DNA from 3 places in the Clostridium sp. FP1 genome. Region 3 is predicted to be linked to each of the others. Evidence: riboswitches for the same ligand, from Rfam matches in the RefSeq annotation. Region 3 holds a riboswitch; each other region holds the start of a gene.
What was found. A riboswitch is a leader RNA that binds a small molecule or an ion and turns the genes downstream of it on or off. The one in region 3 is predicted to bind cobalamin.

Region 1 (11,317 bases), 2.0 Mb from region 3:
GGTTCATTTTCTATTATGCCTATTATATTTAAATTTACAATTTCATTTTGCTTTAAGTATTCCATAATTGCTTGTGATGCTTTAGTTTTTACTATCATATAATTTTCTCCTTCCATCTATTGGTTTTAAAATATACTATTATAATAACTGCCTCAATTACAACTGATAAAGATACTGCAGCCCACACACCATTTGTCCCCATATTTAATGTGCTTGCCAGGATATATGCAATGGGAAGCTTTAAAACTACGTTTGCAACTATTGAGGAAATCATAGGTGGGAATGTATCTCCTGACCCTTGAAAGGCTCCTCCATAAATTGTTGTGTATACTACAAAAATAAGACCAACATATACTATTCGGAGGTACTCGGCTCCAGTTCTTATTACTAATGGATCATTAATAAAAAAACTCATTATATCTGCTGGAAAAATCAAATAGGGTATTGAAAATAAAATCATGTTATAGCCTGCCAGTTTTAATCCTTCTTTTATAATTTTATCACATCCATTTATATCACCTCGCCCAAGGCTTTGCCCCACCATTATTGAAATGGCAGTTGAAAGACCAACAAGGAATATAAAGGTATAGTTAAAAAGCTGTCCACCTATTCCGAAGGCTGCGGCACCCTCTCTACCTCCAACTGTATACACAAGGCTGAACATAAACATTCCGGTAATAGGTCTTGCAACCTGCTGCAAACATGCCCAGCCTCCTATCTTTAATATTCTCATACTGTTATTTAGTTGCAACTTCATACTCCATATAAATTTATTTATACTAGATTCGTATATTTTCTTGATAATAACAATGCTAATTGCAATGCAGGAAAAAACCATAGATATAACTGTTGCAATAGCGGCACCTGCAATTCCTAAATGAAATGGGAACATAAAAAGGGGATCAAGTATTGCATTTATTAAATTAGATATTCCAAAAATTATAAGTGGAGTTAATGTATCTCCTAGTGATTGTAGTATTGTTCTTAACACTGAATTTAAAAATACAAATATTGTTCCAATAAAGACAACGGATAAATATTTTTCTGTCAGAGCTGCTACCTTGGGTTCCGGATTAAAAATTAATTTGATTATGCTTTCTGTATTTAAAAAACATATTATACTCAATATTATTCCGAAAATAAGTGATAGAGTAAATGATTGTCCACTAAAAGATCTAACTGCCTCCATATCTCCCTCACCATAGCTTCTTGAAACAAGAGCTATAGTTCCAGCTGAAACTAGAGTTGATATCACAAAGATTACACTCGAAGCTGAATTAGATAGTGCAGCGGCTGCGGCTTCATTTGTACCAAGCTTTGCTATGAAATATGTATCAACTGTTCCTAAGAAACTTTGAAGTATCATGCCGATCATAATAGGCCATGAAAGCATGAAAATTTTCTTGATATCGTTGTTTAATTTTTTATCTGTTGTTTTTAATATATTCTTACCCATTGACACTCTCCCTTCTCAATTATTTAATACCGCAATTGCGATGAGTGTATAAAAATATTCTGTTTATAATGAAATATAGTTATTATCTAAATTAATCATATTTATATTTTTGCAAATTGTCAATATATCTTATACATTCTATATAAAGGATAAATGGATAATGATTAAAATTTAATGAACAAGAACTGGTGCTGATAAAGCCTTGCTGCTTGGTTGCGGTATTTTTATGCATAGTATAATTTGAGTTTTGCCAAATGAGTATAAAAGAATTGTTATTTGTGATAAAATAAGAGCAAGAAATTGTACTGATTGGAGGAAGATATAATGCCTTTTAATAGATTAAAACCAACAAATGATTTTATTTTTCTGTGACGAGAGGTCGGTTTAAAAGCTGCCTAAGTATTAACTAAACTTTTGGGCTATCCCTACCATTTGGGGTAATGCTACCACAGGTGCATTTTTGGCAACAGAAATGTACTAAGCTGTTGGGACAAAGCGGGAAAAATGGGAAACCTTATCCTATCTACTGCAAGCATAAATGATGTGTTATGAACAGGATAAACAAACTGTTGCAAGGCTCGTTAAGTCAAACAAGCGAAAAAAGGTTGACACGCTTGGACAAAAAAGGTGAGAGATAAGGGCATAATGTCTGAAAATGCAGTATGCAAGATGGTCAGTATCTCCGGGCTATAGACAGGTTCTAAGGCACATTGAATTGGTTTTAAACTGGAACTCGGTAAGCCCTATACAGGCCCTTTTTTTATGGGAAGTAGAGGGTATAGGAAAGTATAAAAAGCGAAAGATCTTCTGTAATGGAAGGTATAACTCTTCAATATTTGGAGTGATCCGAAAGGATGCTGACTTATACTATGGTGCTTGATTACATTAAAGGAATGAATCTTACGAATAAGGGAGATGTGTATACTGTTAATTAAACAGACTGCAAACTTAGACGAAAAACAAGCAAGCTTTTATTGGAAAAGCATTGATTGGAAAAACATTGAAAAATTCGTTAATAAGATTCAAGCTAGGATTGTAAAGGCGACTATTAATAAAAATTGGAAACTTGTAAAAGAATTACAGCGAATGCTGGTTCATTCCCACTATGCTAAACTAATGTCAGTAAAACGTATAACAACAAACAAAGGTAAGAAAACACCGGGCATAGATAATATACTCTGGAATTCAGCAAAGAAAAAATGTGAAGCAGTAAAGTTGCTTAACAGTAAGAACTATAAACCTAAACCATTAAAAAGAGTAAATATACGAAAACAAAATGGGAAATTGAGACCGCTTGGAATAGCTACAATGCATGATAGAGCTATGCAAACATTATATATGATGGGATTGGATCCTGTTGTAGAAAGCATGAGTGACAAAACATCATTTGGATTTCGAAAAAACAGAAGTTGTGTAGACGCTATGTCACAAATATTTATAAACTTTAGTCGCAAGTCATCCCCAACATGGGTTCTAGAAGGAGACATCAAAGGCTGTTTTAATAATATATCACATAAATGGCTAACAGATAACTCTCCTATGGATACTAATGTATTAAATAAGCTTATTAAATCTGGATATGTATATAAGGGGAAACTATTCTCTACAAAAAGCGGAACCGCACAAGGTTCTCCAATTAGTCCTTGTTTAGCTAATTTTACTCTTGATGGTATAGACGAATTATTGAAAAGCACATTTAAAAGAAGTACAAAAATCCGAAATAATGAAAGACCCAAGGTTAATCTAATCCGCTATGCGGATGACTGTGCGCCACGAAAGCGTATTAAGCAACTCGCACGAGTGGCTTAATATAGCTATGCTATACAGATGATGGAGGAGGGCCCTCCGAAATCGCCATGCAGGTGGAGATTTCAAACTACCTTAAGGTGCTGTAATCAAAAGTTATGGTATTGAGCGTTAAGGAAAAGGCAGAGGTAATCTGTCAAGTATGTACTAAAGAGATGAATGAGCATGTGAACCACTTACGAAAATGTCGAAAGCGTAGAGATTCCATCAAAACCAGGGGGTGATCGTTAACTTGGGATAAGCCTAGAGGAAACCTGTTTACTGGCTAGGCGGTGGGCGGCATAAAGGTGGCATGAATTTAGTACAGGCATTTGTATGGAACGTGGGAACCTACGGCTTGATGTTAAGAGAGTATTTCAAGCAGAAGAACTGTGAGAAAAGAGTATCGATGCAAGCATAGGGGCAGATTGAGTCGTAGTAGTGAAGAAACTTCTGCAATGGAAGTGGAGCGAAGGACTTCGAGTTATTCAGTTTCAGAAATAAGTCAACTTTGAAAAGGAGGAGGAACTTATGACAGAAACAAAGCCGTTTAATATTTCTAAAAGAGCTGTAGTTACAGCTTATGAGAAAGTTAAAGCAAACAAAGGAACGTATGGAGTTGATGAACAGTCAATCGAAGATTTTGAAAAGAATTTGAAAAATAATTTATACAAAGTTTGGAATAGGATGTCATCAGGAAGTTACATACCCCAACCTGTAAGAGCTGTGGCAATTCCAAAGAAAAGTGGAGGGACTAGATTACTAGGAATACCTACTATTGAAGATAGAATTGCTCAGACGGTAGTTAAACTATATTTTGAGCCGGAAGTGGAGACTATGTTTTATGAGGATTCTTACGGATATAGACCTAATAAATCTTCAATACAAGCAGTTGAAATCACAAGAAAAAGGTGTTGGAGAAAAGATTGGGTTCTTGAATTCGATATAAGGGGACTATTCGATAATATCAGACATGACATTCTAATGAAAATGGTAAAGAAACATACAAATGAAGAATGGATTATTCTATATATTCAAAGGTGGTTAACTGCACCATTTCAAATGGAAAATGGAGAATTAGTTCCAAGAATTTCCGGTACCCCGCAAGGGGGTGTCATTAGTTCGGTACTTGCGAATCTGTTTCTACACTATGTATTTGATGACTTTATAACAAAAGAATTCAAAACAATTCCGTGGGCAAGATACGCAGATGATGCAGTAACACACTGTGTATCCCTAAAACAGGCTAAATATCTACAAAGACGCTTGCAAGAAAGATTCGAAGAATACGGATTACAGCTGAACCTTGATAAAACAAAGATTGTATACTGTAAAGATGATGATAGAAAGGGAGATTATCCAAATATATCATTTGATTTTCTAGGATATACATTTAAGCCTAGAGGTGCTAAGAGTAAATACGAAAAGTATTTTACAAGTTTCTTACCAGCGATAGCAGACAAGGCAAAGAAATCAATCCGAAAAGAAGTTAGAAGTTGGAGAGTACAGTTGAAGGTAGACAAAAATTTGTGGGATATATCAAATATGTTTAACAAAAAGATACAGGGTTGGATAAACTATTATACACATTTCTATAAAACAGAAATGTATGCAGTATTAAGGTATATCAATAATGCTTTAGTCAAATGGGTTCGAAGAAAGTATAAGAAAAGAAAACACAGACGAAGAGCAGAATATTGGTTAGGATGTATTGCGAAAAGAGATAGAAATTTGTTTGCACACTGGAAAATGGGAATATTACCAACAGCCGAATAATGGGAGCCGTATGAGCCGAGAGGTTCACGTACGGTTCTGAGAGAAACTAAGGGGGAAGTTCCCTTGGTTTACTTACTTTATTGTTACAGCTCCCGACAGTGAAACTGCTATAAAAGCAAAAGAAATAATAAAAAGTTTTTTAATCCAAAGAGGGCTAGAATTGTCAGATGAAAAGACAATAATAACTCATATAGATGAAGGCTTTGATTTTATTGGATGGAATATAAAGAAATATAAAGGTAAGTTGCTGATTAAGCCATCTCAAAAATCAATTAAAAGGGTAATAAGTAAAATTAGTGCGATTATAAAGGGGAATAAATCAGTAGAACAGGATATATTAATAATAAAGTTAAATCAAATAATAACTGGATGGAGTAATTACCATCAATGTGCTGTATCAAATGATATATTTCAAAAGATAGACCATATTACATTTCAAATGCTATGGAAATGGGCAAAAAGGAGACATCCTAACAAAGGCAAAAGATGGATAAAATCAAAATACTGGAAAGTACACGGTGCTAGAAATTGGGTATTCAAGGATAATAAGAAGCTGATTTTAATGAGTGATAAGAAAATAATCAGACATATACCACTAAAGCTTAATAAAAATCCATATACTGATACTCAATATTTTGAAGAGCGAAAGTACAAATTGGGAGCAAAGAAGCTAACCGGAATATTTAAAAAATTATGGGTAAAACAGAATGGAAAATGTACTATATGTGGATTATCAATGGACACTGCTGAAGAAAGAAGTATAACATATAATAATAATAATAATCCTATTGGAAATAAACAAAAGGATAAAGTATTATTAGCACATAGGGCTTGTACTTTAACCAATTGACCAATTATTAATAGAAACCGGCATTTTCATGCTAAAGAATGCTTTCAGGGGCTTGAGCCGTATGAAGGGAAACTTTCAAGTACGGTTCTTAGACGGGAAAGTGGAAGTAATTCCACCTACCTAGTCAGCAAGCGATTGTTCGGAGAAGTAGACTCTAAAGAAAATTTAATATCCTTATTAAATGCAATATTAAAACTTCCAGAAGATAATAAATTAAAAGACATAACGGTTATTGAAAATAAGGAATTAGTAAAAGAATTAATAGATGATAAAACTGGAAGACTTGATGTCAGAGCTGAAACATTGGATAATACACAAATAGATATTGAGATTCAACTAATTGATCAAAAGAATATAGTGGAAAGAATGCTGTACTATATGTCAAAAATGTATGTGGAACCTATAAAAGCTGGTGGAAAATATAAGGATTTAAAAAAGACCATAGTGATCGGTATTTTAGATTTTGATTATTTTCATATTGAAAAGTTTCACTCAACATTTCATTTTTATGAAGATGAACTAAAAGCATTCATGTTAACGGATAAACTAGAAATAAATTTCATAGAACTTCCAAAGTTTAAAAGAGGATTAAAAAATATAAATAACCCTTTAGATAGATGGTTAATGTTTTTAGAAGAAGATACTTCTAATGATATGTTAAAGGAGGTTTTAGCGGTGGACGCTGTTATAAGAAACGCAGAAGAAAGACTTGAATGGTTAAGTAGCGATGAAGAAACAATAAAACTGTACAAAGCAAGAGAAGAATCCCTTATTGAAAAGATGAGTTTACTAGATGAAGCAGAAGAAAGAGGACTTAAAAAAGGAATTGAACAAGGGATTGAACAAGGAAAAATAGATATGGCAAAAGAAATGATTTTAGATGGAGAAAATATAGAAAAAATCAAGAAATACTCTAAACTTAATGAAAAAGATATTGAAAAATTGAGAAGAGAACTAATGTTACAATAAACAAAAAGGTATGATATAAATTTAGAGATAGTAGGGTCACAACATCTAACAAAATACTGCCGTTCGCCTTGGCTGGACGGTGTTTTTTATATGGTTGTCAGTTAAAATATTGCTTATAATCTAATTATAGGTTAATACGTAAACCGCCAAGGCGCATGATAGAGCCTAAGTGCAGTCGCACTAAGGCTCCATCACGTCGGCAGTACGAAACGTTAGTGCGCCAAGCAAAGCTTGGCATCTACTTGCAAGGTGAAAGTCCTTGTTGAGAAAGGTCTAACGCAACACTCATATCGAGTGTTGCGTTGAAGCTGGTAACGGCAGGATAAAGCGTACGCAGAGAACTATAAATAGGCTACAGGGAGAACTGTATCTCCTGAAATATATCCAGCCTCATAAACGTAGAATGCAGATGACGATGCGGTTAACGTCACGGAAGTCAGTACAGAAGAATCGTAAATGGTGAGATTCTCGAGGGTCTGCGGGGTCAAAGAACGTGGCATGTATATAGTCTTTTCGAATCAAGTATAGCTTTTATATCTTCCATAAGACTAGGTAAGTAATCTTCTATTTTTGTGCGTCCTCTCATATTGAAAGCATCTTCACATCTTATCCCTGTTTGTAATTCAATTTTACTCTTTGTTAGTGTGTCTCTACTAACATTAAATTCTTTAGCAATAAAAGTGTCGCCACCATAACCGTGTTCCTCGGACATACTTGCTAATATAATCCGTTTAAGAAAAATAATGATTCAATTATTTTTAAAATGAATCCTGAAAAAGGTTGGCAGTCAATGCCTGGAAAGCTATGGATGAAAACTTACTTTTAGCATTGCAAAAAAAGAAAAAATATTCTATACTATTGTTACAACTTAATAAAAAATTATTTAAGGTGCCTTTTAAAGGTTTAATAGGGAAAGTGGTCTAAATCCACTGCAGCCCCCGCTACTGTACACGGAGACAAATCCATACCACTGGCTAATGCTGGGAAGGTTGGAGGAGGGTGACCCGCAAGCCAGGAGACCTGCCTAGATGATATACAGCTTTATCCTACGGAGGGACGGAATGGCAATTATATATGCTTTTTTGCATTGTATTGCTTTCACATGGGATGTGAAGGCATTTTATTTTATATAAAGTCTTTTACTCGACCTTAAGAGGAAATTGCCGTAGTACCACGATTAGATATTTTTAAACAAGGAGAGATGAATATAATGGGAAAATTAAAAAATGGATATGTGCAAATTTATACAGGAAATGGTAAAGGGAAAACAACCGCAGCTGTAGGACTAGCTGTGAGAGCTGCTGGAAACGGATACAATGTATTTATGGTACAGTTTTTAAAAGGAAGTAAAACTGGGGAAATTGAAAGTTCCAAAAAATTGGCTCCTTTTTTTAATATATTTAGGTTTGAGAAAAAAAGAGGATTTTTTTGGACATTAAATGCTGAGGAAAAAATTGAATTAAAAGAAGAAGTTCAAAAAGGATATGAATTTTGCAAACAAGCATTAAAAGAAGAAAAATGCGATATACTTATTATGGATGAGGTAATGGGAGCATTGAACAATGGACTAATAAGTGAAGAACAAATACTAGAATTAATAGATAATAAACCTTACAATATAGAGTTAATTTTAACAGGAAGAAACGTACCTAAAGCTATAATAGATAAAGCAAATCTGGTAACTGAGATGAAGGACATAAAGCATTATTTTAATGAGGGAGTGCCATCTAGAGAGGGTATAGAATTTTAGATATTGCAATAAAGGTAAATATAGGCTATAATAACAGTAATAACTTAATAAATAGTCATCTAAGGTACCTTTTAAAGGATTAATAGGGAAAGTGGTCGAAATCCACTGCAGCCCCCGCTACTGTACACGGAGACAAATCCATACCACTGGCAAGCCCTGGGAAGGTTGGAGGAGAGTGACCCGTAAGCCAGGAGACCTGCCTAGATGATATGCAGCTTTATCCTACGGAGGGAAGGGATTGCAATTATATGTGTTTTTTTGCATTATATTGCTTTCGCATGGGATGTGAAGACATTTTATTTTTATAAAATATTTTGCTCGACCTTTTGTAGGTTGGGTATTTTTTTTTGGAATATAGTGTTTTAAAAGGTTGTTAATATACATAATAGAAAAAGAACAAGATGCTATGTTTGGAGGGGCAAAATATGTTACATCTTTACAACTAAATTCATTGACTTATTGTATAGTAAGAGCATTTGCAAAGAACTAAAAACTAAATAATAGAATATAGGTTTAATTAAAATTAATTAAAAGGGAATTGGGTTAAAATCCTGAACTATCTCGTAGCTGTAATAGATGAATTTAGGTATATTATGCCACTTGGAAACGGGGAAGGCGTACTTAAATAATGATTCTTTAGTCAGAAGACCTGCTTATATTTCTGCACCATAAACTCTACGAGTGATAGAGAGGGCACTGTAATGAAAATTTGTTTATTTATTTTATATGAATAAGCATATTTTTCAAGCGTTTCCTTTTAACACTTTAGTTAAAAGGAATTTTGTTTTTTAAACCCAATTGTCGGTTCCATTGTTCACAATGTTTCCTCCATTTTTGTGGTTCTAAATTATTCAAGAATGCTAACATGAGATAAAAATTCAAAGGAGGTGTGACATGGGAAAAATTATTATTATTTTATGTGCCATATTTCTGATAGTTGTGGTTTTCTTCAAATGGAAACATGGAGATGGGCACACCAATGGTGATGGGAAACATCATCACCATAAAAGCGGACATAAACATGGCGAAGGGTTTTCAATTGATTTTTATGCTTACACTTCTAAAATCAGACACTGGAATGCTACTTTTAAAGTATCTCTTTCTGCTGCTATACTGATTCTTTGTATTGCATTGGAAAACCCTTATGTATCTGTTGTTGTCATTATTGCAATGGCCTATTTGACCATTGTAAAAGGAGAGCTTCCAGTAAATGAATATTTGTCAATACTGGCGATTCCAATCGTCTTTATTCTCCTTGGTACTTTTACAATTGCCATTGATTTTTCAAAGCAGCCTATGGGACAGTATAACCTGAATCTTGGTTTCTGCTATGTGTTTACCTCTCAGGCAAAGATTAAGGAAGTGGTCTTTTTGATTCTGAAGGTTTTTGCAGCTATAAGTGCCCTACAGATGATGACACTGTCAACTCCATCTTCTGAGATTATCTATGTACTCCGAGCTGCACATGTGCCAAAGCTTATTGTAGAGCTGATGAACCTGATTTATCGTTACATTTTCATTTTAATGGATGTCTATTCCAAAATGAAAAACTCTGCAGAAGCCCGACAGGGCTACTGTGATTTTAAAACTTCCTGTTATACATTTGGAAGCATTGCAAGCAATATGCTAGTTATTTCCCTTAAAAAGGCAAACACTTATTATGATGCCATGGAGGCCAGATGCTATGATGGAGATCTTATTTTTTTGGAGGAAGATAAAAAGGTAGAGACAATACAGATTGCCTATGCAGTAGCATTCATAATTTTTTTGATTCTAATCTGGGGCTTTACAAGATAGAAAGGGGATACTATGGAAAAACCAATATTAAATGTAGAAGATTTATACTACGTCTACGGAAATGGAAAGTCTGCATTGGACGGCGTAAGCGTTGATATCTATGAAGGTGATAAAATCGCTGTCATTGGGTCCAATGGATCCGGAAAATCCACATTTTTCTTGAACATAAACGGTGTATTTACACCAGAACATGGGAAAATCATTTATCGGGGTACTGTCGTCAATAAAAAGAATTTAAAAGAGCTTCGAAAAAAAATTGGAATCGTATTTCAGGATGCGGACAATCAAATAATTGCATCTACAGTTAGGGCAGAAGTTGGATTCGGACCGATGAATCTAAAGCTTCCCAAAGAGGAAGTACTAAAGCGGGTTGATGAAGCACTGGCATATATGAACATCTCAGATTTTAAAGATCGTCCGCCACACTATTTGAGTGGGGGTGAAAAGAAGCGTGTCACCATTGCGGGTATCATTGCTATGAAATCGGAAATTATTATCTTTGATGAACCTACTGCATCACTGGACCCTTTAAATGCAATGATGTTAGAAGAAGTTTTGGACAAGCTTGGTTTGGAGGGTAAGACAATGCTGATTTCCACCCATGATGTAGATTTTGCATATAGATGGGCTAAGCGAGTCCTTGTATTCTGCCAGGGGAAAATTATTGCAGATGGAACACCGCTAGAAATTTTCCAAAACACTGAAATTTTAAAACAGGCAAATCTAAAACAGCCAACTATGATGGAGGTTTATGAATTGCTTGTAGAAAAACATCTGCTGGAAGATACTAAAGCCTATCCGAGAAATACACAAGAGTTCAAGAAAATACTTGAAAAATAGTTAGTTTTTCTAGGCTTTTTAGCTTAGATTAATATAAATTAAAAACAATAAAGGAGGAAAAAAAATGAATCAAAAAGAAAGAAGAATAGTCTCT
Region 2 (11,317 bases), 1.9 Mb from region 3:
AAAACTACCCATGGTCCACATAACTATTTGTTCAATATTATCGCTGTTAAAGGTCATCATTAATGAAATTATAGAAGATAATAAATAATTCATAGCAATACCTGCGAGAAGAAGTGTGGCCACTGGAACTTTTGTACCAACTCTCGCAATATTATAAACTAAAAAAGTAGTTATTATAGCTCCTATAAACGCAGTTAATGCTACCATGCTCATTCCAAAAAAATGAGTTTCTTTAAGAAAAACCATGGTTATAGTGGCTCCAAGTGCTGCTCCTGACGAAACTCCTAAAACAAATGGGTCCGCCATTGGATTCTTAAAAATCCCTTGAAAAGAAGTACCAACCACTGAAAGTGCTGATCCTACTAAACAAGCTAAAAGTATTCTAGGGAGTCTTAAATTCAATAATATGGTTATTGATGTGGACTTAATTCCATCTGTGGATACAAAGTTATTTACTATTGGAATTTTACTTATTATAATTAAAGCTGTCTGTTTAAAAGAAATATCTGCCACTCCGAAATTTGCCGCAGCAATCATCACAATTATAAGTAAAAATACCCCTACTGTAAAAACTCTTTTATAATAACTCTTATTTTCTATAAATGTCATGGTAGTGCAACCCCTTTTATTTGAAAAGTTCAGGATGTATTAGTTTAGCCATTGATTCTAGCCCCTCTGCAAGTCTTGGTCCCTGCCTAACAATAGTATTTTCATCAATCTCCAATAATTTCCCATTTTTAACTGCTTTCAAATCTTTGTAACCATTAGTAGCTTCTATACCTTTTTTTGTATCAAAGAACTTAGAACATATTAGCACATCAGGATTCTTTTCTACAAGCTTTTCTACACTGTATTTCCAACCAATTGCATCATCTGCAGCGTTTTTACCACCAGCTATTTCTATCATATTACCTATAAAGGTATCTTTCCCTGCAGTGAAATCTCCACTTTTACCGAAACCTGCTACATAATAAACTGCTGGCTTCTTAGCATTTGCTACCTTACTCGTTATATCTGCAACCTTCTTTTTCATATCTGATATTATTGACTGTGCTTTTCCACTAGCATTTACAACCTGTCCAAGCTTTGACATTGTATCATATACACCAGCAAAACTTTCTTCACCATAAAGTACTATAACTTTTATATTAAGAGTTTCTAATTTTTTAACAACGGCCTTATCAAAATGAGTTGATGCAATAACTACATCAGGTTTTAATTCAACAATTTTCTCTATATTGGGTTTTAATAAACTACCAACAGAGGATACCTTAAGGGTCTCAGTTGGATAATCATCGTAATCACTTCTACCAACTAGATTTCCACCTTTGCCAAGGGCATATACTCCCTCTGTTATATTTGGTGCAATTGTAATAATTCTTTTAGGTTCTTTTTCAATGGTAACTGTTCTATTATATGAATCTACTACTTTTATAGGATATACCACACCTACAGCTTCCTTTTTAGTAATATTCGGCTCCTTGTTGCTTGCACCCTTGTTACCACATGCACTAAACGCAAAACAAACAAAAATAGCTAAAACTATATTTATTATACTTTTTTTCTTAAACATAAATTTCCTCCTAGTATTCCTTAGGGGCACTAAACAATTATTAATTGTTTAGCCTCCATAAATTTTGATTTTATAATTACTTATTTAATTTTAATTGGAATTCCACAAACCACCAAGTGAACGCTCTGCGCCCTGGATGCTATATACTGATTTACTCTACCTGCAATATCGCGAAAGACCCTTGCCATTTTATATTCTGGTACAATTCCTGCTCCAATTTCATTAGTTACAATAATTACTGTTTTTGTACTTTTTTCAGCTTCGCAAAGAAAATCAGCTACTTCTTGTAGAATTTCTTTTTCCATACTATCTATAGCCTCAGCATTAAGATCATCAAATTTATCCCCTGAAATATCAAACATAAGATTTGTAACCATTATTGTTATACAATCTAATAAAATCGTATCAAAGTGTATTTCTTCATTATAAAATACCTGTTTTAAATTCTTATAGCCTTCAAAAGTATGCCAATTAGATGGTCTTCTTTCTTTATGCTTTTTCACTCTATCCTTCATTTCATCATCAAATGGAATTGAAGTTGCGATATAAAGTACACCCGCCTTTTCTTCTTTAGCTAACTTCTCTGCATAGGTACTTTTCCCGCTCCTTGCACCACCTGTTACAAGTACAATGTTTTTCATATTATCTCCTTATTAATTTAGTGATAAATCCATAAGTAAAAAAATAGCAAATAAAAAAACCACACCTCATGGATGTGGAATAATGCAATTAATTTTTTTCACCTATTGGATTACCCAATATTATTGTTAAATTATGCATCTTTCATCCTCCCCCCGAAGACTAAAATCGTGAGCATTTAGGCAGGTTTACTGGCTTTAGCGTCATCTTACTCTCCAACCTTCTCAGTTTCCCAATGGTTTTTTGGATTTCATCCTCTAATACAGTAGCGGCGGGCTGCAGTGGTCTTTAACCACTTTTCCTTTTACCCCTTGTTACAGAGCACCTATAGCTAATATTTAATTTATAAATTTACAATAATAATTGTAACATCAAAAAAATATTAAAGCAATAGAAACTCATTATACCTTTGCATCAACTTAAACTGGTTATAAAACCGTCAAAAAAGTTAAATATAAGTCATAAGCATTTTCAGCTTATGACTTACATTTAAACACTATTAATTTATTATTACTGTTCCAGCTGTTCCACCTATCGCTTCCCTAGCTTTCTCAAGGGATGTTATAATTGCTTTTCTACCTTCTTTTGCTTCAACAAAGCTAAGAGCTGCTTTTATTTTAGGAAGCATTGAACCAGGAGCAAAATGTCCTTCTTCGATATAAGTTTTAGCTTCTTTTACTGTTATACTTGAAAGATTCTTTTGATTAGGCCTTCCAAAGTTAATAGCAACCTGTTCAACTGCTGTAAGTACAACCAATGCATCAGCATTTAATAATTCTGCTATTTTACAAGAAGCAAAATCCTTATCTATTACTGCTGGTACTCCTTCAAGTGTTCCATTTCCTGTGTCAATTACAGGTATACCACCTCCACCAACAGTTATAACAACATGTCCAGCTTCAACTAATGTTTTTATAATAGGTTCTTCAACTATGGCCATTGGAAGTGGTGAAGCCACTACACGTCTCCAGCCTCTATTTGAATCTTCCTTCATTATATATCCTTTTTCAGTCATTAGTTTCTTCGCTTGCTGCTCTGTAAAGAAAGAACCTACTGGTTTAGTTGGATTCTTAAATCCTTGATCATTAGGGTCTACTATTACTTGAGTAACTACTGTTGCGACTTCCTTATTTATCCCTCTTTTTCTCATCTCTGCCCTAATGCTTTGTTGTAGATGATAACCTATATAACCTTGACTCATAGCTCCACATTCAGGAAAAGGCATTATTGGGCTATTTTCATTCATTGAAGCGGCTGCTTCATAAGTAGCTATAAGTTGACCTACTTGAGGTCCATTACCATGAGCAACAATTACCTCATGCCCCTCTTCAATTAAATCTACAATAGCTCCAGAAGTTTGTCTTGCAGTTACTAACTGCGCTTCTGCTGTAGTATCCTTAGGATTTGCTTGAAGGGCATTTCCACCAAGTGCTATTACTATTCTTGCCATATTTATCTCTCCTTTTATGTTAAGCTAGTAAATATATTTTATTTAACAGCTTTTATATTTTATAAGATTTTATTGAAATTACACCTAAAGTTTAATTTTACCAATTGATAGCAGTATAATCATTAAGATTGCCACTACAATAATCGCAGCCATTGCTATTTTCTCATTTGAACTAATAGGTTCGTTCTTTTCTTTCTTAGCCTTTATAAATACAAATATACCAACTGCATACAGTATTACTGCTGCTCCTAGATAATTTATTCCTACTGCATAAATCACATATATCGAATAGACACAAGCTAATATAGAAACTATCTTATCTTTAGCTCCTAGACCATCTGCTAATGAAACCTTAACTGCATATAATGATGAAAGTAAATATGGAATTAAAATACAGGTTGTAGAAATTAAAAATACATTACCATAGGCAGACTGAAGTACTGGTAAAAGTAGCGAAAGTAAAAATATTTGAGTTAATGCATCAGTTAGTAGTAATGAATTTATTGCAGCACCATTGTCATTTTGTTTCATAAACCATTTCGGCATTGTGCCACCTTTTGCCGCAACATAAGGAATTTCCGCTGCAAGCATAACCCAGCTAATTAAGCAGCCTACAAGTGAAATTATTAAACCAACTTTAACAATTATAGCTCCAAAACTGCCAAGTACAGTAAGGGATAGCATATCTGCTAAAGGTGTGGCTGAATTAATAAGAGTTTCAGCTGGAATTACTCCCATAGCTGTTGTTGAAACCAGTATGTAAAGAACTAAAGTTATAATTAAACTTATTATTGTAGCCGTTCCAACAATCTTTTGAGATTTTGCCCTCTCAGATAGTACTGTTGCAGCTTCAATACCAATAAAACACCACAAAATTGTACCCATTGCGCCTTTAACTTGCAAGAACAATGTAGTAGAATTTCCAGTGGCCGCTAACACTGTTTTCCAATTTTCTACATTGAAAGTTCCAGATTTGAATATTGCCAGCCCAAATACAATTACCATTAATAATGGAATGAGTTTTGCAACTGTGGCAATTGCGTTTATTATTCCAGCGCTTTTAACTCCACGCATTTGTACATAATGAATTACCCATAATAGTGCTGATGCTAATATAAATGATACTATAGGTTTCACGTCACCGACTAAACTATTAAAAGTTTTAAATATAAGAATAAAAAATGCAACATTTCCAAGCCAAGCACTTAACCAATATCCCCAGGCTGAATTGAACCCAACAAATTCTCCAAAGCCTTCTTTTGCATAAGTAAATATTCCACCTGTAAGCTCTGGTCTTTTATTTGCAAGCAATTGAAATACTAGTGCTAAAAATGCTACACCAAGTCCACCAATTATCCAAGCAATAATTGTTGCTTGAGGGTTTGCCTTACCTATAAGATCAGTTGGACTATTAAATATTCCTCCACCAATCATGGATCCAACTCCAAGAGCGACTAGTAGAGACAAGCCTAATTTTTTATCATTATCCTTTTCCATTTTGTAATCTCCTTTCGCTTACTACAGTAGCTATATTTTAAATTGGTGAGGGCAATAATATTACCCTCACCAATTAACTTTATATTTATAAATTATTTTAGGCTAGTTTCCAAGTGTAGCAACCATAACTGCTTTGATTGTATGCATTCTGTTTTCTGCTTCATCAAATACCATTGAAGCCTCACTTTCAAATACTTCATCTGTAACTTCAACACCATTCATTCCAAATTTTTTAAATACCTCTCTACCAACTCCAGTTTTTAAATCATGATATGCTGGCAGACAGTGCATAAATTTAGTATCTTTATTACCGGTTAATTTCATCATTTCTTTATTAACTTGATATGGTTTTAATATACTAATCCTTTGTTCCCAAACTTCATCTGCTTCTCCCATTGATACCCAAACGTCAGTGTATATAACATCTGCATCTTTTACTCCCTGCGCTACATCACTCGTAATAGTGATTTTTGCTCCTGTACCACTGGCTACTTCTCTACATTTATTAACTAGTGCATCTTCAGGAAACAATGAATTTGGAGCAACTATTCTAAAGTCCATACCCATCTTGGCAGCTCCTATCATAAGGGCATTTGCCATATTATTTCTTCCATCACCAGCATAAACAAATTTGATTTCATTTAATGGTTTAGAAAAATGTTCTTTAATAGTTAAAAAGTCAGCAAGAATTTGAGTAGGGTGATCTTCAGTAGTCAGCCCATTCCAAACTGGCACTCCTGCATATTTAGCTAATTCTTCTACTACTTCTTGTCCATATCCTCTATATTCTATTCCATCATACATTCTTCCAAGAACTCTTGCTGTATCTGCTACAGATTCCTTTTTACCAATTTGAGTTCCTGTAGGTCCAAGATAAGTTACATGTGCCCCTTGGTCTAGTGCACCTACTTCAAAAGCACATCTTGTTCTTGTAGAAGTTTTTTCAAATATTAGCGCAATGTTTTTACCTTTTAATGTCTGCTGTTCTGTACCTGCATACTTAGCTCTTTTTAAATCTCTAGCTAAATCTAAAAAGTAGTTTATTTCCTTTGGAGTAAAGTCCATCAAAGTTAAAAAGTTTCTGTTTCTTAAGTTAAACATAATAAATTCCTCCTAATATTTTGTTATTTTTTGTTTTTATAAGTTATCTCTATTTAGAGGCATACTCATACATCTTGGACCGCCTCTTCCTCTCGAAAGTTCAGCACTTGGCATTGTTAAGACCGTTATACCACGTTTTGATAAAATTTCATTTGTAACATAATTTCGTTCATAAGTTATAACCTTCCCTGGTGCAATAGCGAGAGTGTTTGATCCATCATTCCATTGTTCTCTTGCTGCTATAATAGAGTCACCACCACCGCATCTTATTAATTCAACTGAAGGTACCTTTAATGCAGATTTTAATATATTTCCCAGTACATCTTTCGATTGTTTAATATGCAATTCTCCATTAACACCTTTTGTAATTTCAAAAACATTAAGGGGTCCTTCTATAGCTGGATGTATTGTAAATTTATCATAGTCAACCATAGTAAATACAGTATCAAGATGCATAAATGCTCTACAAGCTGGAATCTCCAACACTAATACTTTTTCGAAAGAAGCATGTTTCGCAAACAAATTCTTTGCTACCACTTCTATAGCCTCAGGTGAAGTTCTTTGACTACATCCTACTGCAAGAGTTGTGGCAGATAATACAAGCTCGTCCCCACCTTCAATATTATTAGGAAGGTTTCTGTCGTACCAAAGTGGTACTTCATATTGTTTAAAAGATTTATGATATTCATGAATAAATTTAAGGAACAATGTCTCGCGCCTTCTAGCTTCAGTTTGCATAGTATTTATTGTAATACCATTTCCAATTGAAGCACCTGGATCTCTTGTAAAGTAAAGATTAGGCATAGGGTCTAAGTAGAAAGGATATTGATTTGATATTAATCCTCTAAGCGAATGCATTCCCTTAACATCTATCTCATTTTTTCTAACTCCAGCCATAAGTATATCAATCATTTCGCTTGTAGGCTTTGATATTAAATATGTATAAAGGGATTCGTATATCTCTTTATTACTAATATGGCTTTCTTGTAAAAACTGTTGTATAAATATTTTTTTTACTTTATCATCATTTAAGGCCTCAGTAGCAAGTTCTTCTAAATAAAGAACCTCCACATCATTTTCTTTTAATATTTTTGCAAATATATCATGCTCTTTTCTTGCTACTTCTAAATAAGGAATATCATCAAAAAGTAATCTTTCAAGAAGCTCCGGTACTAAGTTTTCTATCTCTCTCCCAGGTCTATGTAGCATTACTTTATTAAGTTTTCCTATTTCAGAAGTTACATTTATAAATGATTTCATTCAAACTGCCTCCCCTTTGTTTTTGTTGATGCCATCATTATAATGGGTAGGATTTTATTAGTAAAATAGAGTATTTTGCCATAAATGCATATATATCTTCCTTATCAGCATAACTATTAATTTAGCACTTGATTCTTGCACTAAGCTCTGCTTTTCTCTAGAATACTCTGTATGTTAACGTTTGCAAACTAAGAATTTAGCAATGTTTGTATATATATTCACGATGTTCTAACTTATCATGTATAAAAGAAAAAATAGAGTATAAATATTCACAAATTTTTTTTTTGAATGTTTATACCTCTAAATGCATAATATTATCTTGTCAAAACTTGAATAGGGTTATGTTATTAAGTATGCGTCTGTATGTTAACTCATTTTGTTCCATTATATTGAATTAAAATCATTGATAATATTTTTTATTAACAAATTGTACATAATATTTTATCTGAAAATTCTTAAAAAAAGTTATAATAAAAATTTGTTTTTATTATTCATGATCATTTACATACATTTTTTTCATCTATCTATTTTTCTGGTCCGGATTTAGTAGTAATACAATTATCGCCATTTTCCTTCGTGGCTGAATCATTTAAAATACCTGTGGTAAATAATTTTAGATATGTAGAGATGGTCATCTGGGCTACAATTGCTTATAAAACCATTTCTGTAGTGCATACATTTGGAAGGAACATAGGGTTTAACCCACATGTGCATGCATTGGTTCCAGAAATAAAAACAAGGGGTAATGAAGTTAAGGATATGGAATTCTTCGACTATGAGTATTTTAGAAAGGTATGGCAGTACAAATTAATAAATTATATGATTAGTAAAAACCCAGAGAAAAAAGCAGAGTACTTAAAAATGTTCAAAGATTATCCTAATGGTTTTTATATAAATGCCAAATCAAGAATGAAAAGTGCAAGAGGTGCAGCAAGATATATAGGTAGATACTTAGCAAGACCTGCGATAGCAGAATATAGAATACTTAGCTATGATGGGAAAAATGTAACGTTTTGGTATAAGAGCCATGAAACTAATGAGAGAGTAGAAGAAACAGTTACAGCACAAGTGTTTATAGGCAAGCTATTAATGCATATCTCGCCTAAATATTTTAAGATGGTTAGATTATACGGAGTATATGCTGGAAGTATAAGTATAAAGATTAGAAAATGTTTTGGCTTATTGCAATACATAAAAAGTGGTCTTAAAGCAATTCAGTGCACACTAAAAATAAATTGGAAAAAGGAAATAAGAAAAATGAAGTATAGAGAATTAATGATTATTAATTTTTCTAAAGATCCTGGAAAATGTTCAAAATGCGGTCAGCTAATGGAGTTATTCCAAATTTGGCACAGAAAGTATGGGTATATTTATGATATGGGAACGTATTAAAAAGATTTTTAAAATTAAAATGAAGAACAAATTCTCCCTACGGTCGAGTATAAATGTTATCCACAGCGGCTTCCGCAAGCTGTTTCCTATATAATGAAAAGAAGATACCATTTGATATAGGGAAACCCGATAAAATGATACTTTTTAAATGTAAGAAGTGTGGATATGAAGAAGAAGTACCTGAATTTGTTGCGTTTGAATGTTATACACCTGAGGAATTTGACAAGAAGAGTGGTAGCCCTATTGTTATGTGTATAAAATGTGATTCGGATATGATAATTAAGAGGTGATGCTACACTATTTAATGGAGCATCACTTTAATACTCGACCGTAGGGAGATTTTGTTCTTTGAATATGTATTATTAACAATAATAATATACAAGCAGAATTAAAGGTTCGTAGCTAGATAGCGCCACTGACCTTTAATTATAATAATTCTATATCTTCATTTTTAGAAAACTCATCTAAAATATCCTCTACTATGGCATGTTCTAAATTTCTAAAATTTCGCGCCTTGCAAATAAACCTTAAACTTAAACACACTCTTCCCTCTTCTATAGAAGTGTATATTGTGTGAGAAAGGTTTTCATAATAAATTGGAAGAGTTTTTGAGGCTATACTTAGTGCCTCCTTTGCTTCTTGTTCTATATCTCCCACTTTATCATTAGCAATAGTTACTAATATCTCTTTAGCTTTTTTCCGATTGCTGCTAAGGCTAAGGTTTATTTCAATCTCATTCCAAGTAAACGGGAAGGAGTTAGTCTCATTTATAAGTTCTTCAGTGAGCAGTATTATGTTTGGTATATGGGTAATTCTTCCCGTACTTTGTCCATAAGTTTTGTTGTCATTTTCAATAACTTCAATTATAGTGGTATAAAACCAATCCACTGCTAATACGTCACCAAGACTTTTCCCGATCTTTATTCTATCACCAATTGCAAAAGGCTTTTGAGTATTAATTATTACCCACCCTAGAAAACTAGCTACAACATCACGAAAGGCAAAGGCTAGCCCAGCTGAGAAAATCCCCAAAAAAGTCAGTATATCTTTAGACTCATACATCCATATTGGTATAATGACCATAACTGATAAAATATTTATAAATAATGAAGTTGTCTTTTTATATTTTATTATATCCTTAGAGTAAAACTTGGATTTATCAACAAATGAGCAGATACCTTTTTTAACTAAATGAAATATAATTATTAATGCTAAAGTTATTATTAGCCTTATCAAAACACTAACAGTTTGAAACTTCAAACCAATCTCCAATAAAAATCCAGCCATAGGCTTTCCCCTCCTTTATAATAATTTTAACTATACACAGAATTCAAGTTAGTCCATTGTCACTATTTTTGTAATAAAGCGTTTAAAGCCATAACGTAACCATATTTACCAAAGCCACAAATTTGGCCTATGCAGGCTGGCGCAGTTACTGATTTTTGTCTAAATTCTTCCCTTGCATAGATATTACTAAGATGAACCTCTATAGTATTTATAGAAACTGATTTTATAGCATCAAATATTGCAATGCTATAATGGGTGTATGCTCCAGCATTAATGATTATTCCATCGTACTTATCGTAAGCATCCTGTATGAAGTTTATTATTTCACCTTCGATATTGCTTTGAACAATATCAATAGGAACCTGAAGTTTTTTAGCCTCTTTATAGAGATAACTACACATTTCTTCGTAAGTTGTGTTTCCGTACACGCCCCTTTCCCTTATTCCAAGAAAGTTTAAGTTCGGACCATTAATTATTAATACCTTCATAACCGCACCTCTTATTTATTATTTTCTGCATATATCTCTATAATATTATTAACTACATCATAAGTGTTACTAATATTCATAATTTCATAATCACAATATTTTTTATACAAGGGCCCTCTCTCCTCAAAGATTAAGTAAAGCTGAGATGGATCCTTTGAAAGTAAAGGACGAGTCTTAACCTCTATATCCCCTACTATGTTTTTAATAGGTCGATTGATGTAAATTATAATTCCATTTTTCTTAAGACTTTTAATATTATCATATCTCTTAATTACCCCACCACCAGTTGAAATAACTGCTGGGACTCTTTCTGATACTTCCAAAACTGCCTTAGCTTCTATGTCTCTGAACAAATCCTCCCCATTTTTAAATATTTCAGTAATCTTAAGATTTGTACTCTTTTCAATGTATGTGTCTATGTCTAGGAAACTCATGCCTAATTTTTCTGCAAGTATTTCCCCAATTGTACTTTTACCTGATCCAGGCATCCCAATTAAAACTATATTTTTCCTCCTGTGATTTTTGTTTTGAAGGCCTCTGCTTATTTCCATAACAGCTTTAAAGAATTCCTCTACTTCTAAATGTAAATTACTATTTTTAACTAGATCTAAGTTCTTCTTTATAACCGCT
Region 3 (11,317 bases):
TGTAAGTTTAATATTTCAATTATTAATAGTGATAATTTTCAGTAGAAATGTTTTAAATGTAGACTGGGGAAATAGTCCAGGAATAGTATTTTTAATAATGGCATCGGAAGCTTTTATGGCAACTTCCCTTGGAATAGGAGCCGCCTTTATCTTTAAAACTGAAGCTACAATGACAGGAGTATTAAATATTTTAATACCTGTCATGGTTTTTCTTGGGGGAGGATATGTTCCATTAGAACAATTTAACAGTGAACTTCTATTCAATATAGCTAAGTTTTCTCCAGTAAAATGGGCAAATGACACTGCTTTCAAAGTAATATATAGTGGAAATTTTAGTGATGTGTTTACTACCATTGCTATTAATTTGATAGCGGCTACAGTATTTTTAACTATAGCTACCTTGATATTTAGAAAGGAGAGGGCATAATATGAGAAATATTTTTTTAATAGCGCAAAATATGTTTAAGCTAATATTCAAGGAAAAATCTAATGTAATAGTATATATCATATTACCTATAGTACTTGTTATGATTTTTATGAGTTTGCAAGGTCCTTCTTCTGGGTCTAAAGTATCAGTGGGAGTTATTAATAAAGATAAAACAGAAATAGCTTCGGATATGCTTAAATATTTAGATTCTACTGAGAAATTTAAAATAGTACCAATAAACGAAGAAAATTTAGAAGACAAAGTATCCAATGGAGATGTGCAATTTGCATTAATAATCCCTGAAAATATGAAAGAGAAAATATTAAACGAAAATACTGAAAATATCCAAATAATATCTATAAAAGGTGAAGATACTACTGCGTGGATCGAAAATTATATAGACATGTATATGAAAAATTTAATGAGCATAGCAAAAGCCTCAAATGGAAAAGAAGAAATTTTTAATAAAATATATAAAGGCTATTCAAATGGAGAATTAAAATTTCAAAGTAAATTTGTAACAGATAATGCAAAGGGAACAAATGCAACTCAAAACACAATGGGATTATTTATTATGGTAATGTTAATGGGAGCAACTACAACTTCAAGATTGATTTTAAAAGAAAAAAGAGATGGCACCTTCCAGAGGATATGTGCTTCGCCTGTAAGTTCAAAACAGTATATGATTTCCAATGTAATAGTAAATCTATTTATTGTGTTTATTCAAATTACCATAGTTATGACTTTAGCTACTAAAGTTTTAAAATATAACACTCATATACCAGCTATGCAGTTGTTAATTATATTAATGAGCTTTGGCACAGTAGCTGTAGCAATGGGGCTTTTAATAGTGGTATGCTCTAATTCTAGTGCATCAGCAAATAGCCTCTCTACCTTAATTGTTACGCCTACTTGTATGCTAGGAGGTTGTTTTTGGCCAGTTTCGTTAATGCCGCCATTTATGCAAAGACTATCAGATTTTATTCCACAAAGTTGGGCGCTAGGGGCTATAAGAAAGATTCAAACAGGAGGTCAGTTCAAAGATATATTAGGCAATATAACAATATTATTAGCTTTCGCAGTTACATTCTTTTTAATTTCAGTTTACAAAATGAAAAAGGATAGAAATGTAGAAAGATTCATTTAAGACGGGGACAGGTAACAATTAATTGATGTTTAAATGTTGAAAGGTTGGGGACAGGTAACAATTAATTGACATTTAAGGCGGGGACAGGTAATAACTAATGTATCTTTAAAACTATAAGTTTTGTTTAGCTCAATTCCTGTGATATAATAATAAAGTGAATTTGAGAAAAATTATGTAGTAATTTTTTAATATATAAATAAAAGGAGAAAAGTATATGCGCCTAAGAAAAAAATATTGGGCTAGGCCAGAGCTAGAGTCTAGCCATATTGTAGTAACAGACCATTATGTTCATAAAGGAAAATGGAATGACGAATTTAAAAATACTAATGAAATACATTTAGAACTAGGCTGTGGTAAAGGTGGCTTTATATCAGAAAGATCTAAGCAAAATCCTAATATTAATTTTGTAGGTATAGATTTAAAAGATGAAGTGCTAGTATTTGCCCTTAGAAAAGTAATAGAGGTAAGAGAAGTTAAAGGTGCAGAAGAACTAAATGTAAGACTTATGCCTCTAAATATAATGCTTATTGATGATGTTTTTGCAAAGGATGAGATAAGTAGAATTTATATAAATTTCTGTAATCCTTGGCCAAAGGAAAGACATAACAAAAGAAGATTAACTCACACTAAATGTTTAACAAATTATAAGAAATTCTTAAAGACAGGATCTGAAGTTTGGTTTAAAACAGATGACACAGAGTTATTTGAAGACTCAGTAGAGTATTTCAAAGAATGTGGATTTGAAATATTATTTTCAACCTATGACTTGCACAATAGTGATTTTAAAGAAAATGTAGTTACAGAGTATGAAGCTAAATTTGCGAGCCTGGGTATGAAAGCTATGTTTTTGAGGGCTAAACTAATATAGATAAATAATAATATAAACACAGTTAGAAGCATAATTGTCCACAGTAGAGCCATAAAATTTGGTTCTACTGTGGACAATTTTTCTTTTAGTGTACATTCAGTAATAAATCTCGAAATTCTAATGAATTTATTTAAGGGAAAGGGAGGATGATTAATTAATTTTAAATTTATTTATTTCAGCCCCTAACTGCTCGGCTAACATTTGTAGCTCACTTGAATGCTTTGTAAACTCTTCCATAGTGGCTGTTATTTCTTCTGTAGAAGCTGTAACTTGTTCTGAAGAGGCGGCTGTTTGTTCTGATATTGCAGAAATATTTTCGATTTCTAATACTGTAGATTGTTTTTTCTCATTTATATCAATAATAGATATTTTTACTTCATCAACTTTAGTAATCATTACTTCAATTGATTTTAGAATTTCACTAAATATCTCTTGAGTTTTAACTACCGCTAAGTCTTGCTCATTTACTACAGTTTCAGTGGATTTAATAGCATTTACCGCTATATCTGACTTTTTCTGTATGCTTGCTATAATTGCCTTTATTTCTTCAGTTGAACTTTTTGACTGGTCAGCAAGTTTTCTTATCTCGTCTGCAACTACAGCAAATCCTCTGCCGGCTTCACCTGCACGTGCAGATTCAATACTTGCATTTAATGATAAAAGATTAGTTTGAGCTGTTATATTGGCTATTGTTTCAGAGATTGCATTTATTTGCTTAGTGCTTTCATTCATATCTTGCATTATATTGTTAACCTCTGAAGTAGCTATCTTAGTCTTATTTGATTTCTCAATTAAGGTATTTACCATTAATAGGCCCTTTGAGCCTAAATCTTTAGTATTGCTTGAAATTTTGTCCATTTCATTAGAGCTAACACTAATTTTATCTATTCTGTTTGATAGGTCATCTATTTGAGAAGCACCGTTTTGAGCATTTTGAGCTTGATGCGTTGCACCTACGGAAACTTCTTCTATTGCACTTGCTACTTCACTTATAGAAGCGGTTACCCCCTCTGACATATTGGTAAGACTTGTTGATGTTAGGAGTACCGTCTTAGAAGAGTTTGTAACACTATGCATAAGATCTGATATGTTTTTTATCATTAAATTAAAGGATATAGCTAAATCGTTAAATTCATCTTTTGTTGAAGCGTTAATAGACACCGTTAAGTCTCCATTTGATGCCTTAGCAAATACTTCTTTTAATTTCAGGATATTATTAGATATCCCCTTGCTTAATAATAATGACATAAATACTGAAATTATTCCCATTACCAATATCATTAAAAAGGTTGTTTGTAAAATAGATTTTGTATCACTGGATAGTTCGCTTTCATCTAAAGTAGCTACGAGCTTCCAACCTGTTAATGCATTTGCTTGATAGACTCCAAATTTTTTAGTACCATTATCTTTATAATTAACAAAACCACTATTTTCTGATTTTGCTTTATTCCAAAAGGACAACTTGGAGGCTGCATTTGTGTTAATAAGCTCCTTTTGTGGGTGAGCTAAAATGTTGCCTGATACATCCGAAATAAACACATATCCTGTACTACCTACTTTCTTAGTAGATATTCGCTGTGCAAGTGTAGCTAATGTTAAATCTATTGCCACAACGCCAACTACTTGTCCATTTTTTTCTACTGTTCCTGCAAGTGTAACAACAGTGTTTCCAGTTCCATTATCTTTATACGCAGGAGTTATTACAATTTGACCTTTATGATCTAAAGCTTGTTTATACCAAGGTCTTGTGGTCGCATCATATCCCTTAGGCATTTTATCATTAGGATATGTATCAAACTTGCCAGAGGCAGTTCCATAATACATGCAAAGTATATCTTTGTTGCTTTCTTTTACGCCTTTTAATATATCAGGTATATATTTAGCATTATTACCTGTATCAACATTCACAAAATCATAATTACTTGATGCCATTAAAACCATATTAGAAAATCCATTAAAGTAATCAACTAATCCATTGTTTATTTCTGTAAGCGTTTGGCTACTTGTGACTGTTAATTTTTTACTGAGAATTGACTTTGACTGATTGTAAGAGCCAAAACCTGTTATTATTAATGGAATTACGCAAATTCCTACCAAACTAATAATTAATTTAGTACGAATGCTGTTCATTGTAAAACTTTTAAATTTCATATAATCTCTCTTTTTAAATTTATCCAACACATAACATAATAGGTTATTTGTCCACTGAAATCAATATAATTTAAAACATTTACAACAAAAATTTGATTTAATGTAAATAAAAACAAAAACAAAACAATCTAAATATAATTAAAAAATCAACAAGTACAATTCTATAAGTAGCATAGTAAGCATTACAAGATAATATAATAGTTCAGAATGTATAAATATTAATAGCAAGGGGTTGGGAAGTTGATTCAGGGAAATAAAAGAGTTTATGATAGTGAGATTAACCTAATAAAAATTTTAATTATCATCATAGTCTTACTATTGGGCATATATTTTGCACAGAGTACCACAGTTATTAAATTTGATTCCAGGGTTATTAATGATTTTTCTACAATTTTCCTTAGTATAATTTTTGAAGGTATACCATTTATACTAATTGGAGCATTAGCTTCTTCTATAATTCAAATATTTGTATCAGAGGAAGCAATTGCTAAAATAATTCCTAAAAATAAATTTGTAGGAGTTTTAATTGCATCCCTAGTGGGACTTGTTTTTCCAGTATGTGAGTGTGCTATTGTTCCTATAACTAGGAGACTACTTAAAAAGGGTGTTCCACTAAGTATTGCAGTTACATTTATGTTATCAGTTCCCATAATGAATCCCGTGGTTTTATTGTCAACACATTATGCTTTTATGGGAATGTCATATATGGTAATAGCAAGGGCTATGTTTGGTATGATTGGTGCTATAACAATAGGTGTTCTTATAGGGGTACTTCATAAAGATAGTCCTTTTAAGCCACAAGTAGTAAAAAAGCCTAGAGGCAAATCACATAAGGCTGATTGCGGTTGTGCACATCATAAACTGAAAAACCTTAAACATAATCATGATAACTGTTCTTGTGGGTATAGTCATAATCATAGTAAAGCAGGCAATGTGTTTATACGTAATATGGAGGAAATAATATCACATACAAGTGCAGAGCTATATGACATAGGTAGATTCTTTATAATGGGAGTTTTTTTATCTACATGTATGCAAGTGTTTATACCTAAAACATATATTTTATCAATAGGTGGTGGAGTGTTGTCCTCCATAATAGTGATGATGATACTGGCTTTTGTATTATCAGTTTGTTCAGAAACAGATGCATTTATAGCTAGAGGTTTTTTAGGTCAATTTACCTCAGGTTCAATTTTAGGATTTTTAATTTTAGGGCCTATGTTAGATATAAAAAATACAATTATGCTTTGTGGGAGTTTCAAATTAAATTTTGTAGCTAAACTGATTTTTCTTATAATTACTATTTGCTTTATTTTAGCTGTTATAGCAAACATATTTCCTCTTGAGGTGTTAAGCAATGCTTTAACTTTATAGATAATTCTTTATATGGATAAAACTATAATAAGTATCTACCTACAAGGGATATATTAATTAATAACTATTATCTAATCACAGGGTTATATAAGGAGGAAAGGGTTGAAAAAGAAGTTAAATTTAAATGAATTGATATGGTTTCTTATACTCACAGGCTTCACTTGTTATTTTTATATGATAATAAGTACAAATAAAATAACTTTATTTGTACATCCCAAAATGGTTAAATACGTAAAATTTGCATTATACTTTTTTATTACTTTACTTATTTTTCAAGGAAAAAATATTTATGCATTTAAAAAGGATAAAAGGTTAAAAATTGGATATATCATGTTTTTAATCCCGCTTACTTTAGGATTTCTATTAAAACCGGTGGGTATGAGTACTTACAGCGCCATGAATAAGGGGTTTTCATTAAACTCACAGTTGAAAATTAGTAACTTAAAGCATAAACATAAAGTTCTAGCGGATGGAACAGAGGTATGTGAGCATAATGAAGAACACATTAATTCTATTGACGGCGCTAACGTTTCATCAAATAAGTCTTTAGAAAATATGGTAGCAGTAAAAGGTGGAACTATAGATATTACTAAAGAAAATTTTATAAAAATTTATGAAGATATATATGGAAAGCCGCACAATTATGTTGGTAGAGTCATTAATACCAAAGGATTCATATATAAACAAAAGGGACTTAATGAAGGGGAATTTATATTATCTAGAATCATTGTAAGTTGCTGCGCTGCAGATGCACAGCTCCTGGGAATTTTGTGTGGTTATTCCGAGGAAAAATCATTCACAGAAGGCACTTGGGTAAATGTAGAGGGAACACTTGGGGAGCGAGAATATGTGGATTCAAAAAGTGGACAAATTACTGTGATTCCAATAATTAAAGTGAATAAAATAGAAAAAATAGATAAGCACAATAATGAGTATATATATAATTAGTTAATTCCAAAATTTAAGAAACATGTTAAAGGCATATGGAATTCTTAGTTATTGACATAACTCATGTAATGCTATAAACTTAACAATGTAGAAATACATTAAATATTGTGATTTTTAATAAATTTAATTTTATTATAGGATTTTTTTAAAAAAGTGAATAGATATTTTTTAGGTGCCTTTTATTAATTAAGCTACGTTAGTAGATTAAGCTACATTAGTAGACAAAGCTACGTTAGTAGATTATTTAATAGGGTGAAAAGGGAATGTGGTTTAAATCCACAGCAGCCCCCGCTACTGTAATTGAGGACGAACCTTTTATAACCACCCGAAAGGGCAAGGGAAAGGGGAGAGTGAATCAAGAGCCAGGAGACCTGCCTAAATCAGTAATATTAAACTTTCGGCGGGAAAGAACTTGTAGAAATTAAGTTAGTGCAATGAAATTTTGTACATAACAGCAGGTGCGAAAGCTTGCTGTTTTTTATTTTGCATAAAAAAAACATACAAGGAGGGATAGTAATGGCTAAAATAATGGTTCAAGGAACGGCTTCATCTGTAGGGAAAAGCATATTAGTAACAGCACTTTGCAGGATTTTTAAACAAGATGGGTTTTCTGTGTGTCCTTTTAAGTCACAGAATATGTCATTGAATTCTTATATTACATTGGATGGAAAAGAAATGGGGCGTGCACAAGTACTTCAAGCCTATGCAGCTGGACTTGAGCCAGAGGTATTTATGAATCCAATTTTATTAAAACCTTCCTCAGATAAAAAGTGCCAAGTTATAGTTAATGGGAAGGTTTTTGGAAATAGTACAGCTATGGAATATCATAATATGAAAGTGGAATTTAAAGATATGTTAAAGATGCAGTTTGAAGAGTTAGAAAAGAAATTTGATATTATAGTAATGGAAGGCGCAGGAAGCCCAGCAGAAATTAATTTAAGAGATAGAGATATAGTAAATATGGGAATGGCAGAGCTTATAGATGCCCCTGTAATCCTAGCTGGAGATATAGATAAGGGTGGAGTATTTGCTTCTCTAGCAGGAACAATGCTTTTACTGAATGAGGAAGAGAAAAAAAGAGTTAAAGCCACTATTATAAATAAATTTAGAGGGGATATAGAAATCCTAAAGCCAGGTCTGACAATGCTAGAGGATATTATACATATCCCTTGCGCCGGAGTAGTTCCTTACTTTAGACTGGATTTAGAAGATGAAGATGGTACAGTAGAATTTAACAAAAAAATCACTGCACCTATTGATGTTGCCGTGATATGGCTGCCACATATATCAAATTTCACAGACTTAGATGCATTAAAGACTGAAGAGGATGTATCAGTTAGATTTGTTACAACTAAAGAAGAATTGGGAAATCCAGACTTACTTATAATACCAGGAACTAAAAATACTATTGAGGATTTAATTACGCTAAGAAAGTCAGGACTTGCAGAGGCTATTGTGAAATATAGCGTAGAAGGTAAGGTATTAGGTATTTGTGGAGGGTATCAAATGCTAGGAAATAGCTTAAATGATCCTTATTGCGTAGAAACAAATTTAGAAAAAATAGAGGGTATGAAGCTTTTAGACATAGATACAGTATTCGAGGAAGAAAAAATAACTACAAGAGTAAAGGCGCGCAGCATTAATATGAGAGCTATTAACGTAGTGAATAGTGATAATATTCAAGTCTATGGTTATGAAATACATATGGGGATTTGTAAGTATGGGCATAAGGCAAAACCACTCTTTGAAATATATGAAAAGAATAGTGAGAGCCCTTCATTAGAAGGTGAGCACTCGTCTTCCTTTGACGGAGCAATTAATGAAGGTGGAAATATTATGGGTACATATATTCATGGAATTTTCGATGGAGTAGAATTTAGAGAATATATAGTAAATGCGCTAAGAGTAAAAAAAGCTATGGAGACTAAAAAATCTAAGGTATATGAAAGTTTAAGAGAAAAAGAAATAGACAAGCTAGCAGATATAGTGAGAGATAGTATAGACATGGACTCAATCTATAAAATCATGGGACTAAAAAAGCTGGGGACGGTTAACAACTAATTAAACTAAAAAGTGAGGGACAGTTAACAATTAATTGAACTAAAAAGTGGGGGACAGTTAACAATTAATTGAACTAATTTAATCTAAAAAGTTGGGGACAGGTAACAAGTTGAAGACAGTTAACAACTTTATAAAAAATTAAAACATTATAAGATAGTGAGGAATTAATATGGAAATTCTATTTGCCATGAATGTAGTAGATTTAATATTAGCGGTTGTTCTAGACTTATTAATTGGAGATCCATATTGGTTTCCACATCCGGTGATTTATATAGGAAAACTTATATCTGCATTAGATAAGCTGGCTAGAAAGCTATGTAAAACCAATAAGCAAATTAAAGTTTTTGGAGGGGCCATTGTAGTCGTAGTAGCTTTTTCAAGTTATTTAGTACCCTTTATAATTTTGAAGGTTTCTAGTGAGGTTTTTTGGCTATACCATATTTTTAATATAATATTGCTTTGGACAACAATAGCTACTAGAGGACTTCATAAAGAGGGGAAGAAGGTATATGACTCCTTAGCTAAAAATGATATTGAAGACGCAAGAGTTAAATTATCTTACATTGTAGGTAGGGATACAAAAACCCTTAGTGAGTATGAAATAATAAGGGCAGATGTGGAGACTATTGCAGAAAATACAGCAGATGGTGTTATAGCCCCTATTCTTTATGCAATACTAGGTGGAGCGCCCTTAGCTATGATGTATAAGGGCGTAAATACTATGGATTCAATGCTTGGATATATGAATGAGAAATATAAATATATTGGATTCTTTCCAGCAAAAACAGATGATGTATTTAATTTTGTACCAGCAAGAATAACGGGACTTTTAATTTGTTTAGCAGCACCACTGGTTGGAGGGAATATCGCTGCCAGTATAAAAGTAATGATAAGAGATAGAAAAAATCATAAAAGCCCTAATTGTGCTTATCCAGAAGGTGCAGCAGCTGGGGCTATGAGAGTTCAGCTAGGTGGGACAAATATATATTTTGGAGAGAAAATGTACAAACCAACCATAGGAAATAAAATAAAAGAGTTAGGAAAAGAGCATATAGTAGATACAATAAAATTAATGTATGGGGCAATGTTTTATTTAATAATACTATACGTATTATACGCAATATTAGTAATAGTGATGTGTTTTTGGAGATGATAAAATGATACAACTAATAGGACTAAAGCATGATGTGAAAATAGAAATCAGAGAAAAACTTTCAATTATACCAAAGCGTCAAGCAAAATATTTAGAAGCCCTTTTAAATATTTGTGAAGAGGCAGTTATTTTAAGTACTTGCAACAGAACAGAGATATATTTTGAATCTAAGGATGAAGATATTATAGGTAGAGTTTTTGAAGCATTAAATTGGGATAAGACTTTAATAAAGTGTGTAGAAAGTTATAAGGAAGAAAAAGCTATTAAGCACTTAATGGAAGTGGTTTGTGGATTTGATTCATTATTACTTGGAGAGGACCAAATTTTAGGACAAGTTAGGGACGCTTATGAAGCTGCAAAAGGTTCTAAAACAACTAAAAAGGAACTTCAAAGGCTTTTTGAAAATGCTATTGCCTGTGGCAAGGAATTTAGAACTAAATCTAAAATAAGTGATATACCAGTTTCCTCGTCTTCTATGGTAGTTAAAAAGGCTATAGGTAGGGGCCTTAAAAACTTTATGGTTTTAGGCTGTGGAGCTGTAGGGGAATTAACCTCAAAATATATACTAGAGGGGAAAATAGATTTACTATATATTGCAGTTAGAGATCTTCAAAAGGTTAATATAGAAGATCCAAGAGTAAAAATAATACCTTTTAAGGATATACATAAGTATTATGAAGAGGTGGATTGTGTTATATCTTGTACATCGGCTCCTCATACTGTGGTCCACTTAAAGGAGTTACCTAATAAGCGCTTATTATTATTTGATTTAGCTGTGCCAAGGGATATTGAAGAAATAGTAAGTGGAAATCCTTTATATGAAGTATATGACATAGATATGTTAAAAGACATCCATGATGATAACTACAAAAAAAGAGAAGCATCAATGAAGAATAACAGATACATTGTGGATAAAGCTATAAAAGATTATATAGAATGGAAAACCATGAAAGAGCTATCATCCTTTATAAAAAGGATAAAACACAATGGTGAAGATATCTACAAAGAAAGGTTAGACACTTTTAAGCACAAGAAAGAGACTAAAGATAATGAGAAATTAGCAGAGATACTTTTGAAGAGTACTTCAAATGCCTATATAAATAGAGCTATAGATGTCTTAAAGGAGGAACATTTGAAGGGAAGGGCTAAAGAATGTGTGGACATAATAAGCAGGATTTTTTAGCTTTA

Region 1: linked by a shared signal. The riboswitch ahead of cbiQ (cobalt ECF transporter T component CbiQ) and the one ahead of G9F70_RS20745 (cobyric acid synthase) in region 3 are both predicted to bind cobalamin.
Region 2: linked by a shared signal. The riboswitch ahead of cobU (bifunctional adenosylcobinamide kinase/adenosylcobinamide-phosphate guanylyltransferase) and the one ahead of G9F70_RS20745 (cobyric acid synthase) in region 3 are both predicted to bind cobalamin.

The regions. Positions count from the first base shown of each region.
Region 1 covers NZ_JAAMNJ020000001.1:2,343,458-2,354,774, forward strand. Annotated here, with positions in the region: gene G9F70_RS11265 (GNAT family N-acetyltransferase) at 1-98, opposite strand, end outside; gene G9F70_RS11270 (MATE family efflux transporter) at 95-1,456, opposite strand; gene G9F70_RS11275 (reverse transcriptase N-terminal domain-containing protein) at 2,372-3,265, shown strand; gene ltrA (group II intron reverse transcriptase/maturase) at 3,773-5,017, shown strand; gene G9F70_RS11285 (group II intron maturase-specific domain-containing protein) at 5,178-5,867, shown strand; gene G9F70_RS11290 (Rpn family recombination-promoting nuclease/putative transposase) at 6,003-6,836, shown strand; gene G9F70_RS11295 (hypothetical protein) at 7,321-7,548, opposite strand; cobalamin riboswitch at 7,706-7,879, shown strand; gene G9F70_RS11300 (cob(I)yrinic acid a,c-diamide adenosyltransferase) at 8,047-8,586, shown strand; cobalamin riboswitch at 8,632-8,805, shown strand; cobalamin riboswitch at 9,079-9,258, shown strand; gene cbiQ (cobalt ECF transporter T component CbiQ) at 9,481-10,383, shown strand; gene G9F70_RS11310 (energy-coupling factor ABC transporter ATP-binding protein) at 10,396-11,223, shown strand; gene G9F70_RS11315 (energy-coupling factor ABC transporter permease) at 11,288-11,317, shown strand, end outside.
Region 2 covers NZ_JAAMNJ020000001.1:2,447,484-2,458,800, reverse strand. Annotated here, with positions in the region: gene G9F70_RS11855 (FecCD family ABC transporter permease) at 1-609, opposite strand, end outside; gene G9F70_RS11850 (ABC transporter substrate-binding protein) at 626-1,573, opposite strand; gene cobU (bifunctional adenosylcobinamide kinase/adenosylcobinamide-phosphate guanylyltransferase) at 1,654-2,214, opposite strand; cobalamin riboswitch at 2,376-2,556, opposite strand; gene arcC (carbamate kinase) at 2,712-3,662, opposite strand; gene G9F70_RS11835 (basic amino acid/polyamine antiporter) at 3,747-5,159, opposite strand; gene argF (ornithine carbamoyltransferase) at 5,262-6,263, opposite strand; gene arcA (arginine deiminase) at 6,297-7,520, opposite strand; gene G9F70_RS11820 (transposase) at 8,097-8,912, shown strand; gene G9F70_RS11815 (hypothetical protein) at 8,966-9,202, shown strand; gene G9F70_RS11810 (mechanosensitive ion channel domain-containing protein) at 9,339-10,199, opposite strand; gene aroQ (type II 3-dehydroquinate dehydratase) at 10,262-10,687, opposite strand; gene G9F70_RS11800 (chorismate mutase) at 10,699-11,317, opposite strand, start outside.
Region 3 covers NZ_JAAMNJ020000001.1:4,353,268-4,364,584, reverse strand. Annotated here, with positions in the region: gene G9F70_RS20775 (SagG family ABC transporter permease subunit) at 1-427, shown strand, start outside; gene G9F70_RS20770 (ABC transporter permease) at 429-1,574, shown strand; gene trmB (tRNA (guanosine(46)-N7)-methyltransferase TrmB) at 1,789-2,442, shown strand; gene G9F70_RS20760 (methyl-accepting chemotaxis protein) at 2,593-4,593, opposite strand; gene G9F70_RS20755 (permease) at 4,837-5,967, shown strand; gene G9F70_RS20750 (TIGR03943 family putative permease subunit) at 6,070-6,915, shown strand; cobalamin riboswitch at 7,136-7,309, shown strand; gene G9F70_RS20745 (cobyric acid synthase) at 7,432-8,976, shown strand; gene cbiB (adenosylcobinamide-phosphate synthase CbiB) at 9,146-10,129, shown strand; gene hemA (glutamyl-tRNA reductase) at 10,134-11,312, shown strand.